3 regions of the Peribacillus sp. P4_B1 genome follow, and region 3 is predicted to be linked to each of the others. Evidence: riboswitches for the same ligand, from Rfam matches in the RefSeq annotation. Region 3 holds a riboswitch; each other region holds the start of a gene.

Region 1 (5,960 bases), on a different contig from region 3:
AGTACCAGCCAATTTACTTGTGTACCCACTTAGGAAATGGAACATTGCCTGTTCCTTGGAAAGCTTGCTGATTGGAGGCAGTACGCCTGAAGCATCAGCTGTTAAGAAAATGATTGTATTTGGGTGTCCTGCGATACTTGGGCTCACGATGTTATCGATCGCTTGCATTTGGTATGCAGCACGAGTGTTTTCTGTTAATGAACTATCATCATAGTTCGCTTCACGTGTTTCAGGATCAACAACTACGTTTTCCAATACGGCACCGAAACGGATCGCATCGAAAATTTGTGGTTCTTTTTCGCGTGAAAGGTTGATCGTTTTCGCATAACAGCCGCCTTCGATGTTGAAAACACCGTTAGAAGACCAGCCGTGCTCGTCATCGCCAATCAGTTTACGATTAGTGTCTGCGGATAACGTTGTTTTACCTGTACCGGACAGTCCGAAGAATAAAGCGACGTCCCCTTCACGTCCTACGTTAGCAGAGCAATGCATTGGAAGGATTCCAGCCTCTGGAAGTAAGTAGTTCATGATCGAGAAGATCGATTTTTTCATTTCTCCTGCATATTCCGTTCCGCCGATAAGGATGGTGCGGCGTTCAAATGAAACGATGATGAAAGTTTCAGAAGAAGTTCCGTCCACTTCTGGATCTGCTTTGAAATTAGGTGCCGAAAGTATTGTGAATTCTGATTCGTGACCTCTTAGTTCCTCTTCGTTTGGACGGATGAACAAAGTATGGGCGAAAAGATTATGCCAAGCATATTCATTAACAACTTGGATAGGAAGGCGTGATGATTCGTCTGCACCAGCGAAACCTTTGAAAACAAAAATCTCTTCTTTTGCTTTTAGGTAGTCAACTACTTTATTATATAGTTTATTGAACACATCTTCGGAAATTGGCCGGTTCACTGAACCCCAATCGACTTTATCTTTAACAGATGCTTCTTCCACGATATATTTATCTTTAGGTGAACGACCAGTATATTTGCCGGTTTCAGCTTTTACTGCGCCAGTTGATGTTAAAACGCCTTCGTTTCTGCTCAATACCTTTTCAACCAATTGAGGAACTGAAAGTTGAGTTTGAACATTGTTTCCTGTTAATAATTGGTGTAACTCATTAGAAACATCTACAGAATTCATATATGAGGTACCTTCCTTTGTTTAAGTTTTTATATTACAATTAGTATAACACATTCATTTAAATAGTCTATACTATTTATTTTTTTTTGTGATAATTTTCAACTGGCCGCATTAATCAATTTAAATGGGAAGGAACCGAGTCAGGATGATCGCATATACTTTCATGGAAGCATCTTAATTTTGAATGGTAAATCATGATGCCTTTCCAATTCTTGTTCTCAATGTTCTATTATTAATGGCAATTTTCATTATTTCTATTCGCCCTGGCTTGGAAACCCTTTAAAGACGTTGAACCAACACGTATTTTCACGTGAACGCCATTCTGGGGGAAATGTTCTTTTTTAGAAAAGCATTGACAAATTCCAACCAGATACGATAATATCTTAAATTGTACGGATTCTCTTATCCCGAGTTGGTGGAGGGACAGGCCCTTTGAAACCCAGCAACCTGCCATATTGAACTTGACTCCAAGATCGATCGCCGAAAATAAAGCGATGGTTCTTCAAGGAATAGTGGTGATGGTGCTAACCTGAGCAAGGTAAAAAACCCTTGAACGATAAGAGTGAAAGGATAGAAGACAGAATTTTAAACCTTTCCTCATTTGCCAGGGAAGGTTTTTGTGTTTTTAATAAGTAATTCTGTGTCTATAGTTGAAACTAATGAGGGAAACGAGTTCCGTAAAAAATCAGGCTTATGCCTACAACATACTAACTTCCAAGGAGGAAATATGATGTCAAAGAAACGTCTATTTACTTCTGAATCTGTTACAGAGGGCCATCCGGACAAGATTTGTGATCAGATTTCAGATTCCATTTTAGATGCTATCCTTGCTAAGGATGCAAATGCACGTGTTGCGTGCGAAACAAGTGTAACAACAGGTCTTGTGCTTGTTGCTGGAGAAATTACAACATCCGCTTACGTGGATATTCCGCGTATCGTTCGTGATACGATTGCAGGAATTGGCTACACACGTGCGAAATACGGTTTCGATGCTGAAACTTGTGCTGTATTGAGTTCAATTGATGAGCAGTCTGCCGATATCGCAGCTGGCGTCGATAAAGCATTGGAAGCTCGTGAAGGACACATGTCAGAGGAAGAAATCGATGCAATCGGTGCAGGGGACCAAGGTCTTATGTTCGGATTTGCCTGTAATGAAACTGAAGAGCTTATGCCGCTTCCGATCTCATTGGCACATAAACTTTCATTCCGACTGGCTCAAGTTCGTAAAGATGAAACGCTTGCTTACTTACGCCCTGATGGTAAAACACAGGTAACTGTGGAGTATGATGAGAATAACCGTCCTGTACGTGTTGATACGATCGTTATCTCTACACAGCATGATGCAGAAATTACGCTTGAACAAATTCAAGCAGATTTAAAAGAACATGTAATCAAAGCAGTTGTTCCAGCTGAATTGATCGATGCTGAAACTAAGTACTTCATCAACCCGACTGGCCGTTTCGTAATTGGCGGACCTCAAGGGGATGCTGGTCTTACTGGACGTAAAATCATCGTTGATACGTATGGCGGATACGCTCGTCACGGCGGCGGTGCATTCTCTGGTAAGGATGCTACTAAAGTTGACCGTTCTGCGGCATATGCTGCTCGTTACGTTGCGAAAAACATCGTGGCAGCTGGCCTTGCTGACAAAGCGGAAGTTCAATTGGCATACGCAATTGGTGTGGCAGAGCCTGTATCGATCTCGATTGATACGTTCGGAACTGGTACTGTTAGCGAAGAAGTCCTTGTTGACCTAGTTCGCGCTAACTTCGACCTTCGTCCAGCCGGTATCATCAAAATGCTTGATCTTCGTCGCCCGATTTACAAACAAACAGCTGCATACGGACACTTTGGCCGTACAGATGTCGATCTTCCATGGGAACGCACAGATAAAGCAGAAACATTAAAAGCACAAGCATAATCAATAAATGAAAAGGTGTCCCGCTTATAGCGGACACCTTTTTTTATTGATTTATTTTGCCGTCAGAGGGAATAATTCAAGAAATCCCATAGAAATCCACTCACGTGCATATACCCGTGAGATTGGCTCATTTACTCGTGAGATTGGGCGTTTACTCGTGAGTTTGGTTCATTTACTCGTGAATTTGGCTCGAATACTCGTGAGTTTGGGCGAATACTCGTGAGTTTGGTGCGAATACTCGTGAGTTTGGTGCGAATACTCGTGAGATTGGTGCGAATACTCGTGAGGTTGGTGCATATACTCGTGAGATTGGTGCGAATACTCGTGAGATTAGTGCGAATACTCGTGAGATTGGGCGAATACTCGTGAGTTTGGTGCGAATACTCGTGAGTTTGGTTCATTTACTCGTGAATTTGGCTCGTTTACTCGTGAGTTTGGTTCATTTACTCGTGAATTTGGCTCATATACTCGTGAGTTCGTAAGTTTGGTGCGTCCTATAAGTTCCCGCTATATTCAGTTTATTTTATACGTTCTGCCGTTTTGTAGTATTGCCCTTTTTCAGCATATTCGCGTACGATACGTTCCATATCCTGACGGTCTTCTTCGTTGATTTCACGAATGACCTTAGCTGGGCGTCCGAATGCCAACATGTTCGGTGGAATGACTTTGCCTTGGGGAACGAGACTGCCTGCACCTATAAAAGCCCCTTCGCCGATTTCCGCTGCATCAAGCACAATCGAGCCCATGCCGATCAAAGCTCCTTTTCGGATTTTACAGCTATGTAAAATGACCTGATGGCCAATGGTTACTTCATCCTCGATGATCAATGGATTATTTGGGCTTTGGTGCAGAACGCTGTTATCCTGTATACTGACTTTGTTCCCAATGATGGTTGGGGATACATCGCCGCGTATGACGGAATTGAACCAAATTGACGATTCTTCACCAATTTTCACATCACCTGTCACGACAGCATTTTCAGCAATATAAGCGCTTTCAGCGATATCAGGTTCTTTACCTTTAAACGGATAAATAATCATTTTCAATCATTTCCTTTCCGAAGTGAATGTTTTTATGTATTATTTTAATATACCGTATGCAAATACACTTGGCTATTTATAATATAAATGTACAACTTGTTAGGTTTCTTTTTTGGCGAAAATCACGAATATGGTTATAATTTATATATATTATTTTAACTATCATGGATCGTATACAACAAGTGAAAAGTGAAAGGGGGATTTCGAATGTGGAAATGGGAGACAGAAGGAGACGCAAAAGGCGTCATTGTCATCATTCATGGGGCGATGGAACATCACGGCCGTTATAAGTGGTTAACACAAATGTGGCTTTCAGCTGGATACCATGTCGTCATGGGCGACCTTCCTGGGCAGGGTATGACAACTCGCGCCTACCGGGGACATATCGATTCCTTTGATGAATATTTAGACGAAGTGAAAAGCTGGATAGAAGAGGCTTACGAATATTCGTTGCCGGTCTTTTTACTTGGACATAGCATGGGCGGTTTGATTTCGATACGCCTTCTTCAGGAAGAGGAATGGGACATTGCAGGGGTGATTCTTTCTTCTCCATGTTTAGGCCTCGTGACGAAGCCGCGGAGGTTCCTGACAACCATCTCGCATGGTTTGAACATCATGATGCCTCAGTTAAGGGTAGATTCCGGATTGACACCTGAAATGGCGACGAGAAGTGCGGAAATTCGTGAATCCGATAGAAACGATACATTATATATCACGAAGGTTTCGATTCGCTGGTATCGCGAGCTTGCACAGGCGATGAAGGATGCTTTTGAAGAGATTCCCGAATTTCAGGATGTGCCGCTTTTGGTCATGCAGGGCGGAGATGACCGAATCGTGAATAAGAAGGCGGTTCGTGAGTGGTTTAATTATAACCTGGCCAGTGAAAAGCAATATAAGGAATGGCCGAAGCTTTATCATGAAATCTTCAACGAACCTGAGCGTGATGATGTATTCCAATATGCGCTGAGTTTTGTTGAAAATCGTTTAAAGATATTAGGGTATGTCGTTTGATCGGTAAATCCTGCGGGATAATTGAAAAAGCTGCTGAAGTGAGACATTCAGCAGCTTTTTTTATTTGAAATGGATCAACCTGCTTTTGTAAGCAATTCGTACGATTTGATGACCGGTGCCCAAAAAGTAACCGGATACATAAATTGGCTCAAATGTGTAAGTTCATTTTTATTGGATAAGGCGGTGGATAGGAGATAGATGGATTTAAAGCTCAAGTCATTAGCGAATAAATCTAAAAGCGTCGCTTTCATATTCATGATTTCATCATGGTTTTGTGTGGAAATCACTAAATCGAGCTGTGGCAGGAACTTATCAAAATGATTTTCAAATTGTTTGAGGTCTTCCATGTTTTTTTGTTTTTCTGTCAATGAATTAAGCGATCTGACAAAATTCCCGTACTCTTCACTCGAATCCCTTTTGATTCTTTCTGTCAATATATCGGTCAGTAATGAAATAGGCAACTGTTCCATTTTTTCTACACCCTCTTATCTATTTTCTTTAATTATAATTATTATAGACAAAAAATTCAAAAAGTTATGATTGGAAATTTGCTGCCGATCATTTGAGGGGTAGCCATTTCCTTCAAATGAAAAAACACCGTTCCGAAAGAACGGTGTCAGGAGCGATCATCTCTTTTCAATCGCCACAATGAATGGCGGATTGTTGGCTGGGTTGATGAAGCCGTATTTCAGGATATGCGCTTTTTGTTGAGGGAAGTCCTGTACATAATCCATCAATGCATCCCGTTCAGCCGATCCTCCTGGATGTCCATGGTAAATGACGAGGATGATGATGCCTTCAGGTGCAAGCATCTCGAACAGCTGTTCAATAGCTGATATCGTCGTATCTGC
Region 2 (5,960 bases), on a different contig from region 3:
TGAGATGACGATGGCATTGGCCAATGATGCGACGGAGCCGACGGAAAGGTCGAACCCATTCACTGTCAAGGATATCGTTATGCCGATCGCAATGATGGTCACGATTGAGATGGAACGCAGGATGTTGATCAGATTAGTAGTTTGAATGAAAGATGGATTGGACACGGCAAAAATTCCAATTAGAATGACAATCGTTAATATTGTGCCGTATTTATAGAAAAATTCGAACAGGTCCACCTTTTTCTTCGCTTTCGCTGTCTGTGTAACAGAAATGGGTGTACTCATCCTAATTTCCTCCTGTTGAATAGAATAGTAGTTCTTCTTCATTCGTTTTGCTTGTTTCTAGTTCGATGACAGTGCTCCCGTCATATAACACGTATGTCCGGTTAGTAATGCCAATGATTTCGGAGAGCTCTGATGATGCATAAATGATCGCTTTCCCATCCCTCGCAAGCTTTGCAATCATTTCGAATATATCCTTCTTGGCTCCAACATCGACACCTTTCGTTGGTTCATCGAATATGTATACATCCGCATCGGCTATAAGCCATTTTCCAATGGCAACCTTTTGCTGGTTACCACCTGAAAGGTTTTCGACTTTCACCTCCCCTGAAGGAGTTTTAATGCCGAGACTTGCGATCATTTCCTTCGCTTTTTCCATTTCCGCCTTACGATCCACAAAACTGAATGTCTTGCAGAATTTGCCGATACTGGCTGCAGTCAAGTTCGCCGATACTGATTCCTGAACAAGGATCCCTTCTTTCCTGCGTTCCTCAGGTATAAGTGCCAGACCGCTTTTTACTGCTTGGTGCGGTGATTTCAAAGAAAGCTTTCGGCCATTTAGGATGATTTCACCTGCTGTAATCGAAGTATGACCGAAAAGGCTTTTACACAACTCCGTTTTCCCAGACCCGACCAACCCTGCCAAGCCGATTATCTCCCCTGCTTTAATATGCAGACTGACATTTTTAACTTTCTCTGTATCTGACAATCCCTTCACTTCCAGAATAACGTCGCCAATCGAAGAATTCACTTCAGGGAACTGTTCATCCATGGTTTTCCCTAGCATATTCTCTATCACTTCGTTACGGGTGATGTCTTCCATCTTTCGACAAGTGACAAGCTCCCCATTCCTCATGATCGTAATTTCCTCACAGATTTCAAAAATCTCAGGCAGACGATGTGAAATGAAAATGACTCCAACACCTTTTTGCTTTAATTCATTTACAATTCGAAAAAGTTCTGTCGTTTCTATATGACTTAACGGAGCAGTTGGTTCGTCGAGAATCAGGAATTTGCATTCTGTCGAAACGGCTCTTGCTATCAGGACCATCTGTTTTTCAGCCAAGGTAAGGTCTCTTACCAGCTTTTTCGAAGGGACACGAATTTTCATATCTTCAAGAATTAAAGAGGCTTGGTTGTGCAGCTCTTTCCATTGAACTATCTGTTTTTTTCCCATGTTTTGGACCATATCATTCAACATTATATTTTCCCCAACGGTTAAATAAGGGATGAGGGCCGTATCTACTTCCTGATAAACTATTTGAATACCCTGTTCCTGCGCCGCTTTGGGCGAGCGGATATTCTGCTTTATCCCATCAATAAAAATGTCACCTGAATAATGAACATGGGCTCCCGATAAAACCTTCATTAACGTCGATTTCCCTGCTCCGTTTGCACCGACCAATGCGTGGGTTGCCCCTGATTGTATAGAAAAGTCAACTTCACTAAGCGCCTTCACTCCTGGAAATTCAATCGAGATTTTCTTCATTTCTAGTTGCGTGCCCATGTCCATTCCCCCTTATTGAACAGACACTCCCTTCACTTGCAAGAGAGTGTCCCCTTTTACTTTTTATAATGAGCTTTCAAAACTTTCATCCAATCTTCTTCAAATTCCGTTGATACACCCCATCCTTCGACAATACCAGACAGATTTGCCATGTTAACGGCTTCTTTTGAGGCTTGGATTTGCTTTTGTGAAATAAGTGAAGCCTCTAAGTCATAGGTTTGCGGTGTTTTTTCGCCCGCTAATTTTTTTGCCAATATCCTCATATTCACTGCACCAATCAACTTGGGATCGACGGCTGCCGTGTAGGACCATGAGCTAGCGGCCGATTGGATTTCCTGAAGATCTGCATTCGATACATCAATTCCGTATATCTTCACTTCATCGCGGCCCGCTTCTTTAATCGCCCGGGCGGCACCGATAGCGAAGGCATCCCATGTTGCGAAAATGGCATCCAATTTACCTTTTGGGTATTTATTCAGCATTGCGGCTACTGCATTTTGTGTTTGAACCGAAGTATCTGCAGATGCCACTCCGAATCTTTCGACTTCCCTAATTCCAGGGTTTTCTTTTAATTTTTCCTGATAAACTGAATTTCTTCTCACCATTGGAGGAAAACCATCCACCCAAAGGTAAGCAATCGCCGCTTCACCTTTCTGTTCTTTTATCAGTTTATCGAAAGCCAGTGTTGCCAGCGCTTCATCATCCTGTGAAGTTAATGTCACACCTTCTATTTTAGATAAATCGCTATTTGAATCGAATGTGACAACGCTTTTACCTGCATCAACCAACTTTTGAACGTCATTCACTGTTGCTGCATCATCACCATGGGAGATGATATAGCCGTCATAATCTTCCTGCAAAGCCTGCGCGATCGCATCATGGAATTTAGCCGTATCCCCATTGGCTGTATACGTATCCACTTGAAAGCCCATTGCTTCTCCTTCTTCCTTCGCTCCAGCAAGGTATTGGGCCGTATGATCATCACCGCCAATTTTACGGATCACTTTGATTTTGGCCCCTTCCCCATCAGCAAATCTTTCCGGTACATTTTCAAATGATACTTTTTCTTCTTTCTTCGATTCTGTGGAACTCTGTCCTGTAGAACAACCCGTTAAAAGCAACGCCGAAGCGATGGCTGAAACGAATATCCCTTTAATAGATCTTCCCATCTTGTTTCCCTCCACATTCTCCTATTATTCTTATCAGTTAAGTTGGTGTAAATCATAAAATAAAAACCTCTCTAGTAATAGAGAGGTTTAATCAGCTGTATTGCAGACTTATCCCTCTCTTATCTGTCAAAACATTTCTGTTTTGCAGGATTTAGCACCAATTCCTAATGGAACGGTTGCTGGGCATCTTAGGGCCAGTCCCTCCGCCACTCTTGATAAGAGAATATATCGTGTTACGTTTTTCGTAATTATCACTTTATAGGGATATAGTCGTAAAGTCAATAGTTTTTCGAATATTTGAAATGTTTCCTGCTACTTTTTATTTTCTTTGAAGCTGGGCTAGACGCTTTTTCTCAATTTTTTCAAGTCTCTCCAACTGACGTAGTTTCACTTCGAACACAGTGATCGGATCACGGTAAACTTCCGGATTTTCTTTCATATGCTCCAATGCAGCCTGGTAGTCTTTAATTTCAGTCTGCGTTTGCTCTATTGTTTTTTGAAGTAAGGCAAATGAGCTGCGATAGAAAAGTGAGATGTCCCGATCTAAAGATTTTTCAAACAATCCAAATTGGGTAAGGAAGCGTTCAGTGATCATTTCCGCAACATCCTGGTAATCTTCACTTTCCAAGTATTTCTTATAACGATTGTACATATTGGCTTTATTTTGCGGTATTGCCCCAAACAGCTTTCCTGCTCCTTTAAGCAGCAATTGTGATGGAGTCCTTCGCAAAAGGATATTAACGTCATCGATGCGGATACTGCTTGTCATCCGGTCGGCATCACGGCGCCAGTCATCCAATACCCTGAAGTCACCTGCCAGCATAATCCGTTCTTCTTTGTATAATTCATTGAATCCGGCACTCATCTCATCCATAAACTGTTGGCTTTGTGAGAACTCCATTTGGGAACTAGCAATCCAATCTTGAAGAGAACGGTAATATTGAGGCATGATCTTGTCAGAAATGAAGGCTTGAATCCGCTCATTCATTTCATGGTTCAACTGTATATGGACCTGACTGAAATCACTGCTTTCCGTTAACGATTTAGAGCAATCCCTCAGTAATTCAGGAATTTTAGAAGAAAGCTGACTTTTCACTTCATCCTTAAGCACACGGTACGACCTTATGATATTTTCACTTTTTTCTTTTTCTAAATCAGCCAGTTGATTGACCGCACCATTCAATTTGACTTCCATCTGTTCATTCCAAGAGATGGAATGCTCGCATTTCCGTTCATTGGCTGTCCGTTTTTCTAACAGATAAGATAAAGTTTTACGAATGAAAGCAAGGATTTTTTCAGACCTTCTTTCTTTCCAATTATCATCTTGATAATTCGATTGAAGGAATGCAGAAAGGTCATTCAACTGCTGCTTGCTGTCATAAAGTTTAGAGAAAGCGAACACTTTCGCATTCGGGAAATATGCATTCACTTTATCCCATGTTTCGTCTTCCATCCGGACCGCGACTTGATCACTGTATATCGTATCCATTTTATTTAATAAGAAATGAATCGGCAGTTTCGGAGCCATCATTTGAATTTCCAATAACAGGTCCCGTTCACTACCGGTGAAAGGCGCCCGGGCATCAAGAACGAACATCAGGCCATCACTGCCATGTAAATAGCCTTGGAAATCCGATTCCACGCTTTTTTCCCCATTGAACCCCGGTGTATCCAATAATCGCAGACGATTATTTCTAAGATAGTCACTAATAAGCGTCACATCGACAATAGTCCCGCGCTGGCGGCGTGTTTCATCCAATTCAGTTAGCTCCATGACAACCTTGCTATCTGTATCGGTAATTTCAAGGATTTCCAAATCATCCCCGTCTTTGACGCTGACTAGTGAAGAATGATCTTCGGCAGCGATGCTCTCGCCAACTATTGACTGTATAAAGGATGTCTTGCCATTTCCTGTACTTCCCACAAGAAGAAGATTGAAATTTCCGGTATCCTTAAGCCCCTCGACCATCCATTTAAGCTTATTGCCAACCCTTAAATCATTCTCTTCAGCCCATTGGATGATAGAATTGAACAGTTTCTCTCCCGCTTCCAGTCCGCCTCCCAATTTAGGCGATTTCGAAAGCAGGCTTTCTGCATCCTGAATGACCAGCGCATTAATCGTATCCGGGAAGATTTCATTCCAGGACAGCGCGGATGCCGCCGCAAACAGCGAAAGCTCCCCATCTGCGATTTTCAGCCAGTTTTCCAGCAACCTTGGCACGACAGGGCTTAAATCTTTGATTAGGTGCGTTCCTTCCAACAGGCCTGCATATGCATCCCTGTAATAGACGGAAAGCTCATCCCATACATCCCCTTGGTTTAATTCGATGGTATCTATCAAGTTATTAATCACTCTTAGCCATTCAAAATAAGAATCGGTATATTTATAATTTTTCCAGAGGGCAACCGTCACCTTTTCGAAACGACCCTGGTCAAGTGTGTATAGCGAACCAAGGACAGTTGAAAAGTAGTCCGGATCCATCGATTGGGCAACCCCCTGCTGGATATACGTTTTCAACACATCGAACCAGCCCATTGATTCTGTACGGATACTTTCATTCGCCGCTAATACCACCGCACTGTTCCAATCCTTTTGTTCTTCAAAAAAGGCTCGTGCGATTTCCGTGACATTCGGATAGTCAGGTTGAAACTCTACTGCTTCTTTCACGACTTTGGAAGCCAAATCATTTCTAGATTCAACTATGTAAAGGGAAAACAGTTGCAAAAGAACCTCCGTTTTCAAAACCGCTTCATTCGTATCGACGGATTTATAAATATCCTCTGCGGTTGAATACATTTCCAGTTCAAAATAAGCATCAGCGATGTTTTTCTTCGCCCATGAACCAAGTTCACCTTCTATGTTTTCCCATTTAAAAATGGCTGCTTCAAAGTCATGGTGCTGAAAGTATACTTCACCTTGAGCGAATCGAATTGCCGTTAAATCCGCTCTTTCTTTTTTTTGTTCCACGAGAAACATTTCACCCAAAGCTTGAATGGGGTGT
Region 3 (5,960 bases):
TCACGTTTTGGAGAGGAATATCTAGAATTTCAAGATCCCCATGGTTTGCAACTTGAACTGGTTGAGCGTAAAGAAGGGAAAAATAGCGAGTGGTCATTCGGTGGTGTACCAGCTTCCAAGGCGGTCAAGGGATTCGGCGGTGCCGTATTATTGACGTCAAAACCGATCAAAACGATGGAACTATTAGAGAAAGTGATGGGCCTGCAAAAAATGGGGGAAGAGGGCGATTACATCCGCTTCAAATCCACATCGGACATCGGAAATTTGATAGATGTTAAAAAAACGGTTTTGCCAAATGGGAACATCGGAGTGGGAACTGTCCATCATCTTGCATGGCGTGCAATCGATAATGAAGATCATAAAGAATGGAGGGAGCATATCGCCAACCATGGCTATGGTGTGACACCCTTTACAGACCGTCAATACTTCGATGCCATTTATTTCAAGGAAGATGGAGGTATACTTTTTGAAGTTGCCACAGATCCACCTGGCTTCGCTCATGATGAAACGAAGGAAACGATGGGTAGTAAATTAATGCTCCCGCCATGGCTGGAAGAAAAAAGGGGAATCATGGAGAAAACGTTACTGCCGGCAGTGCCGAGAGTACTTGAGGAGGATAAATGATGAAGCATATTTTTCAAAAAGGAAGTAATCCAGAAGCGCCATTGCTTTTGCTTTTACATGGCACTGGAGGAACGGAAACAGATCTCTTGCCATTAGCGGAAATGGTTTCACCGGGATCATCCGTATTGAGCGTACGGGGAAATGTACTTGAAAACGGAATGCCCCGTTTTTTCCGCCGGTTATCCGAAGGGGTTTTTGATGAAGAAGATTTGATCTTTCGTACGAAGGAGCTTTATGACTTCTTGGAATCAGCGTCCAAAAAATATGACTTCGACCGTGAAAGAGTGGTAGCATTAGGTTATTCCAATGGTGCAAATATAGCGGCAAGTTTGCTGTTCCATTTCGAAGGGGCATTACAAGGGGCGATTCTTCATCATCCCATGGTGCCTAGACGAGGGATTGCTTTGCCGTCCCTTTCGGATATACCTGTATTTATTGCTGCAGGTAAAAACGATCCGATTTGCCCGGCAGCAGAAACTGATGAACTTAATCAACTTTTACTGCAAGCTGGTGCTACAGTTGATGTTCAATGGGAAAATTACGGTCATCAGTTAACACGTTCAGAGGTTGAGGCAGCGGGTTCATGGTTTCAAAAGAACTTTTTATAAGAATGAGAGGGAATGAAGATGATTTCTGTTAATCCTGAAAGTCTTACTGAACGGGATAATTATAAGTTTTTGACTGGAAGCATTATACCGAGACCTATAGCCTTGGTTACGACACAATCCGAAACCGGTACAATCAATATAGCGCCGTTCAGCTTTTTTAACATAGTCAGTTCAAATCCTCCAATGATTTCCATTTCTGTTCAACGGAAAGAAGGAGCTTCAAAGGACACGGCTCGAAATGCAATTCAAACAGGTGAATTCGTTGTTCATATCACTGATGAGAATAATGTAGCTGATGCAAATCGAACGGCGAAGGAACTCCCATCTGACGAAAGTGAATTGGGTCTTACTAATTTCACGCCGGCTGTCAGTGATAAGGTATCCGTACCAGGATTGCAAGAAGCAAAGGTACGCTTTGAGTGCATATTAGAGCATGCGATACCATTGGCAGGTTCCCAGAATAAACCCGGTTGTGATTTATTGATAGGGAAAATAGTCTGCTATCATATAGAGCAAGATATTTACCATAATGGCCGAATTGATCAGAATGGGCTAAAACCTGTCGCAAGATTAGCGGGTCATACCTATACAAAACTAGGAGAATTATTTGAATTGGAACGTCCTTAAGAATTGTGGCGACACCTTTAAAAAGATGTCGACTTTTTTTTTTCTATCTTCCGTTATCTCCAAGTCTTGAGCGACTTGCCCGCAAAAAAGCAAGTCTTTACAATCCAAAACAAATACTTGACAATTTTTTCATAGATTGATAAAGTAATAAAAAAATAAATTTCTTATCCAGAGAGGTGGAGGGACTGGCCCTATGAAACCTCAGCAACAGGTCTGCTACGACACTGTGCTAATTCCAGGGGGTGAAACCCTGATAGATGAGACCCTACGTTTTTATTTGTCAGTAACGCACTCTTATTAGAGTGCGTTTTCGTTTTTTCTGGATGCAGGATGAAGGGGAGTATCAATGGAGAACAAAAGGAAGCATGAATTTCAACGGGAAATGAAAGCACGGCATTTAATCATGCTATCGCTTGGGGGGGTGATTGGAACTGGTTTATTCTTAAGTACGGGTTATACGATTCAACAGGCTGGCCCGTTTGGCACTATCCTTTCGTATCTGATAGGGGCACTAGTGGTTTATCTGGTCATGCTATGTTTAGGTGAACTGGCAGTACATATGCCCGAGACAGGTGCGTTTCATAGCTATGCAGCCAAATACATTGGACCTGGGACAGGGTATACAGTAGCCTGGTTGTATTGGCTAACCTGGACTGTTGCACTAGGTTCGGAATTCACGGCCGCTGGATTGTTGATGCAGAGATGGTATCCATCAATCAATGTCTGGATTTGGAGTGCTCTATTTGCCATTTTGGTTTTTGTATTAAATGCGCTGACTGTCAAGTTTTTCGCTGAATCTGAATTTTGGTTTGCGTCAATAAAGGTAATTGCGATCGTGATATTTATTATTTTGGGAGTTGCTGCAATGGTAGGTTTTATACCGATGACTAACTCTCAATCAGCACCGCTATTTTCCAATTTTATAAGTGCAGGGTTATTTCCTAATGGTGCTTTTGCCATTATCATGACGATGCTTGCAGTGAATTTTGCATTTTCTGGAACTGAATTAATCGGAATTGCAGCTGGAGAAACTGTGAATCCAGAAAAAACGATACCAAAGGCAATTCGTCTGACATTGTGGAGATTGATTATCTTTTTTGTAGGAACCATCGTTGTATTATCCGCATTATTGCCTATTTCGGATGCAGGCGTATTAGAAAGCCCCTTTGTGGCCGTTCTTGAACGAATTGGAGTGCCTTATGCAGCGGATATTATGAACTTTGTTATTTTAACTGCCATTTTGTCTGCTGCAAACTCAGGTCTATATGCCTCTTCCAGAATGCTTTGGTCACTTGCAGATAAGAAAACCATATCACCAATATTCGCAATATTAACAAAACGAGGTGTTCCGATATATGCAGTCATTTTCAGTATGTTGGGCGGTGGTTTAGCCCTGTTCTCTAGTGTTATTGCACCGGATACTGTATATATAGTGCTTGTGTCCATTTCGGGTCTGGCCGTGGTTGTAGTTTGGATGAGTATTAGCGCTTCACAGTTCCTATTTCGGAGACGATTTATAAAAGAAGGAAATTCAGTAAATGACTTGGCTTATCGTACACCATTATATCCGCTTGTACCAATCATTTCTTTCATGCTTTGTCTTGCTTCTTGTATAGGAATTGCATTTGATCCTACACAACGGATTGCGCTTTATTGCGGTATTCCATTTATTTTGTTTTGCTATGGAAGTTATTATGTAACACAAACTTCAAAGAAAAGAGGCGTAGATCTTGAAGAATAAAATTAACCCAATTGACGCTATTTTACGAGAACATTCAGTCATGATTCTGGACGGAGCTTTAGCTACAGAGCTTGAGCGGTATGGTTGTGATTTGGACGATCCGCTGTGGTCTGCCCGTGTATTACTTGAAAATCCAGAGGTGATTTATCGGGTTCACACTGACTATTTCCGTGCAGGAGCGGACTGTGCGATAACTGCAAGCTACCAAGCTACTGTTGAAGGTTTCTCCCTGCGTGGAATACAAGAAAAAGAGGCCCTGAAGTTAATTCAGAAAACGGTGTTTCTCGCAAGAAGAGCGAGAGATGATTTTTGGAAGGAAGAGACGCAAACGAATAGACCTAAGCCATTGGTTTCTGCATCAGTAGGACCCTATGGGGCTTACCTCGCTGATGGTTCAGAATATGTAGGAAACTATGGTGTTTCAGATGAAACTTTAGCAGAATTTCATCGAATAAGAATATCAGCTTTGATTGAAGCAGGTGCTGACCTTTTAGCATTTGAAACGATTCCATCCCTGCAAGAAGCAAAAGTATTGAATTCATTATTGAAAGATTATCCAGAAGTATATGCTTGGCTATCCTTTTCCTTGAAAAATGAGAAAGCAATAAGTGACGGTACATTGCTGGAGGATTGTGCAAAGTTCTTTGAGGACAGTGAGCAAATTGCTGCGATCGGTATTAACTGTGCACCAGTATCAGTTGTCACGGACGCCATCAAGGTGTTAAGTGCGAACACAAAAAAACCAATTATAGTTTATCCGAATTCTGGTGAAACCTATGATCCACAAACTAAAACATGGCATGGTCAAGAATCATGTAACACGCTCGAACAAAAATCTGAAGAATGGCACCATGCTGGGGCACGTTTAATCGGAGGATGCTGCAGAACGGCACCTCATCATATTGAAGAGATTTCAAGAAAGTGGCGACCTTCCGAAGTGGTATCCTCATAGCTTTATTCCTATATCAACTGTTTTTAATAATCATTATATAAAAAACAGGGCTTTGTTAAGTGGTATTGTTGTTTTCAGCTATAAAATATGGGAACGTCCGATTTGGACGTTCTCGTTCTTATTCCATTAAAGCCCACTATAATGGAATAACTGTAAAGCTAATGAAGCTTTTTTAAAAGCTGCGTTTCCCTGCCCAAGCTCCTTGCATTTTACTGAGGAATACAATTTGCCCAATATGATATGCGTCGTGCATTGCTAAACTCTTCAGTTCAAGCACTAATGAATTATCTTCTCCTGGAATCTGTCTATACAAATCTTCATGTTCTGATTTTGCTAGTGTTTTTCCAAGTTCACGATGAACATAAAAGTATTCTTGTTTTGTTTCCTTCCAATTTTCTAACGTCTCAGTTGGTAATCGAAATGTAGATTCATTATTTTCTGCCTGTGGTTCATTCGCTTTTTCACCAAGAAATCGCATCAGAAATCTCTTTTCATAGAAAAGTAAATGACAAACTAATTCCCAAATGGAATTCATTGCCCGATTAGCTGGTTTCCAAATTGCCTGTTCAAAAGTGATATCCTCTAGCACTTTTTCTAGTGGTGGAAACCAGTCTTCTTCATCTAAGCAGCTTGCCCATTGTTGTAACAAAAGTGTCTTTACATCCATTTTCTATTCCCTCCAATTTAATCCCTTTAATAGATATTCCCTTTGGTCAAAATTCATTTGCGGCGTGTTGTAGATAGCTCACTAATTAAGGTGTCATGCCAATTCCTTGTTCAATTAAACTGGCCCTTTAACGGAACAATGAACATTCTGTCATTCGGAAAATTCTGGTAACGTCAGTTTATCATAAGTTGTGTTAACTGAGAAAGAACAACTGTCTAAAAACCATTTTGGTTATCGTAAAGTTATCTTTTAGATGTTTGATGGTGTCTAAGAATTGGAACCAGCTCAAATAATGATCTAGATATTTAGTCGCTACACCATTAAAACGCTCCATCCAGCTCTTTAAACGGCTGTGATAACTATTTACATTCTGGATGTGATAAATCCCTTTAACTCGCTCCCAACCATTTGCTTTTATAGCGATTGACGCTCAATTCCTTTTTCTTTGGCATAAGTCATAAACGCCCGCCAAGCATCCGTACATAGAACATTTTGTATTGATAGCCCTTGGAACCTAACGCTTCGTCCAAACTTTTTTTATAATACGCCCTTTTCCTATTGTTTTGGAAAACGTTCTCTTTTGGCGGTCTCTGGCTATAAGAACGCATACTTGGTCCTTACTTATTCCTCTAAACTCCGAACTACCACCGCGTAAATTTGGTTTTCCAACTTGGATATTCCGTTTTCCTTTCTCGGAATAGAGGAAATAGGTTTCATTCTTTTCTACTATGCCTTCGAAAA

The links. Region 3 has a riboswitch for S-adenosylmethionine ahead of mmuP (S-methylmethionine permease). Riboswitches for the same ligand answer to the same signal wherever they lie in the genome.
Region 1: it holds a riboswitch for S-adenosylmethionine, as region 3 does, so the genes downstream of both, metK (methionine adenosyltransferase) here and mmuP (S-methylmethionine permease) in region 3, are expected to answer to the same signal.
Region 2: it holds a riboswitch for S-adenosylmethionine, as region 3 does, so the genes downstream of both, AC1DVK_RS15635 (sugar ABC transporter substrate-binding protein) here and mmuP (S-methylmethionine permease) in region 3, are expected to answer to the same signal.

What each region holds. Positions count from the first base shown of each region.
Region 1 is NZ_JBFUHM010000010.1:37,568-43,527, forward strand. Features, by position in the region: gene pckA (phosphoenolpyruvate carboxykinase (ATP)) at 1-1,137, opposite strand, end outside; SAM riboswitch class I at 1,537-1,700, shown strand; gene metK (methionine adenosyltransferase) at 1,865-3,058, shown strand; gene AC1DVK_RS07915 (hypothetical protein) at 3,105-3,281, shown strand; gene AC1DVK_RS07920 (gamma carbonic anhydrase) at 3,577-4,095, opposite strand; gene AC1DVK_RS07925 (lysophospholipase) at 4,306-5,109, shown strand; gene AC1DVK_RS07930 (hypothetical protein) at 5,184-5,579, opposite strand; gene mnmM (tRNA 5-(aminomethyl)-2-thiouridylate-methyltransferase MnmM) at 5,736-5,960, opposite strand, start outside.
Region 2 is NZ_JBFUHM010000026.1:7,441-13,400, forward strand. Features, by position in the region: gene AC1DVK_RS15625 (ABC transporter permease) at 1-285, opposite strand, end outside; gene AC1DVK_RS15630 (sugar ABC transporter ATP-binding protein) at 287-1,789, opposite strand; gene AC1DVK_RS15635 (sugar ABC transporter substrate-binding protein) at 1,846-2,958, opposite strand; SAM riboswitch class I at 3,075-3,180, opposite strand; gene AC1DVK_RS15640 (GTPase domain-containing protein) at 3,278-5,960, opposite strand, start outside.
Region 3 is NZ_JBFUHM010000042.1:24,604-30,563, reverse strand. Features, by position in the region: gene AC1DVK_RS20205 (ring-cleaving dioxygenase) at 1-624, shown strand, start outside; gene AC1DVK_RS20200 (alpha/beta hydrolase) at 624-1,232, shown strand; gene AC1DVK_RS20195 (flavin reductase family protein) at 1,251-1,859, shown strand; SAM riboswitch class I at 2,021-2,123, shown strand; gene mmuP (S-methylmethionine permease) at 2,206-3,600, shown strand; gene mmuM (homocysteine S-methyltransferase) at 3,590-4,552, shown strand; gene AC1DVK_RS20180 (DinB family protein) at 4,725-5,219, opposite strand; partial or broken gene AC1DVK_RS20175 (IS1595 family transposase) at 5,370-5,960, opposite strand, start outside.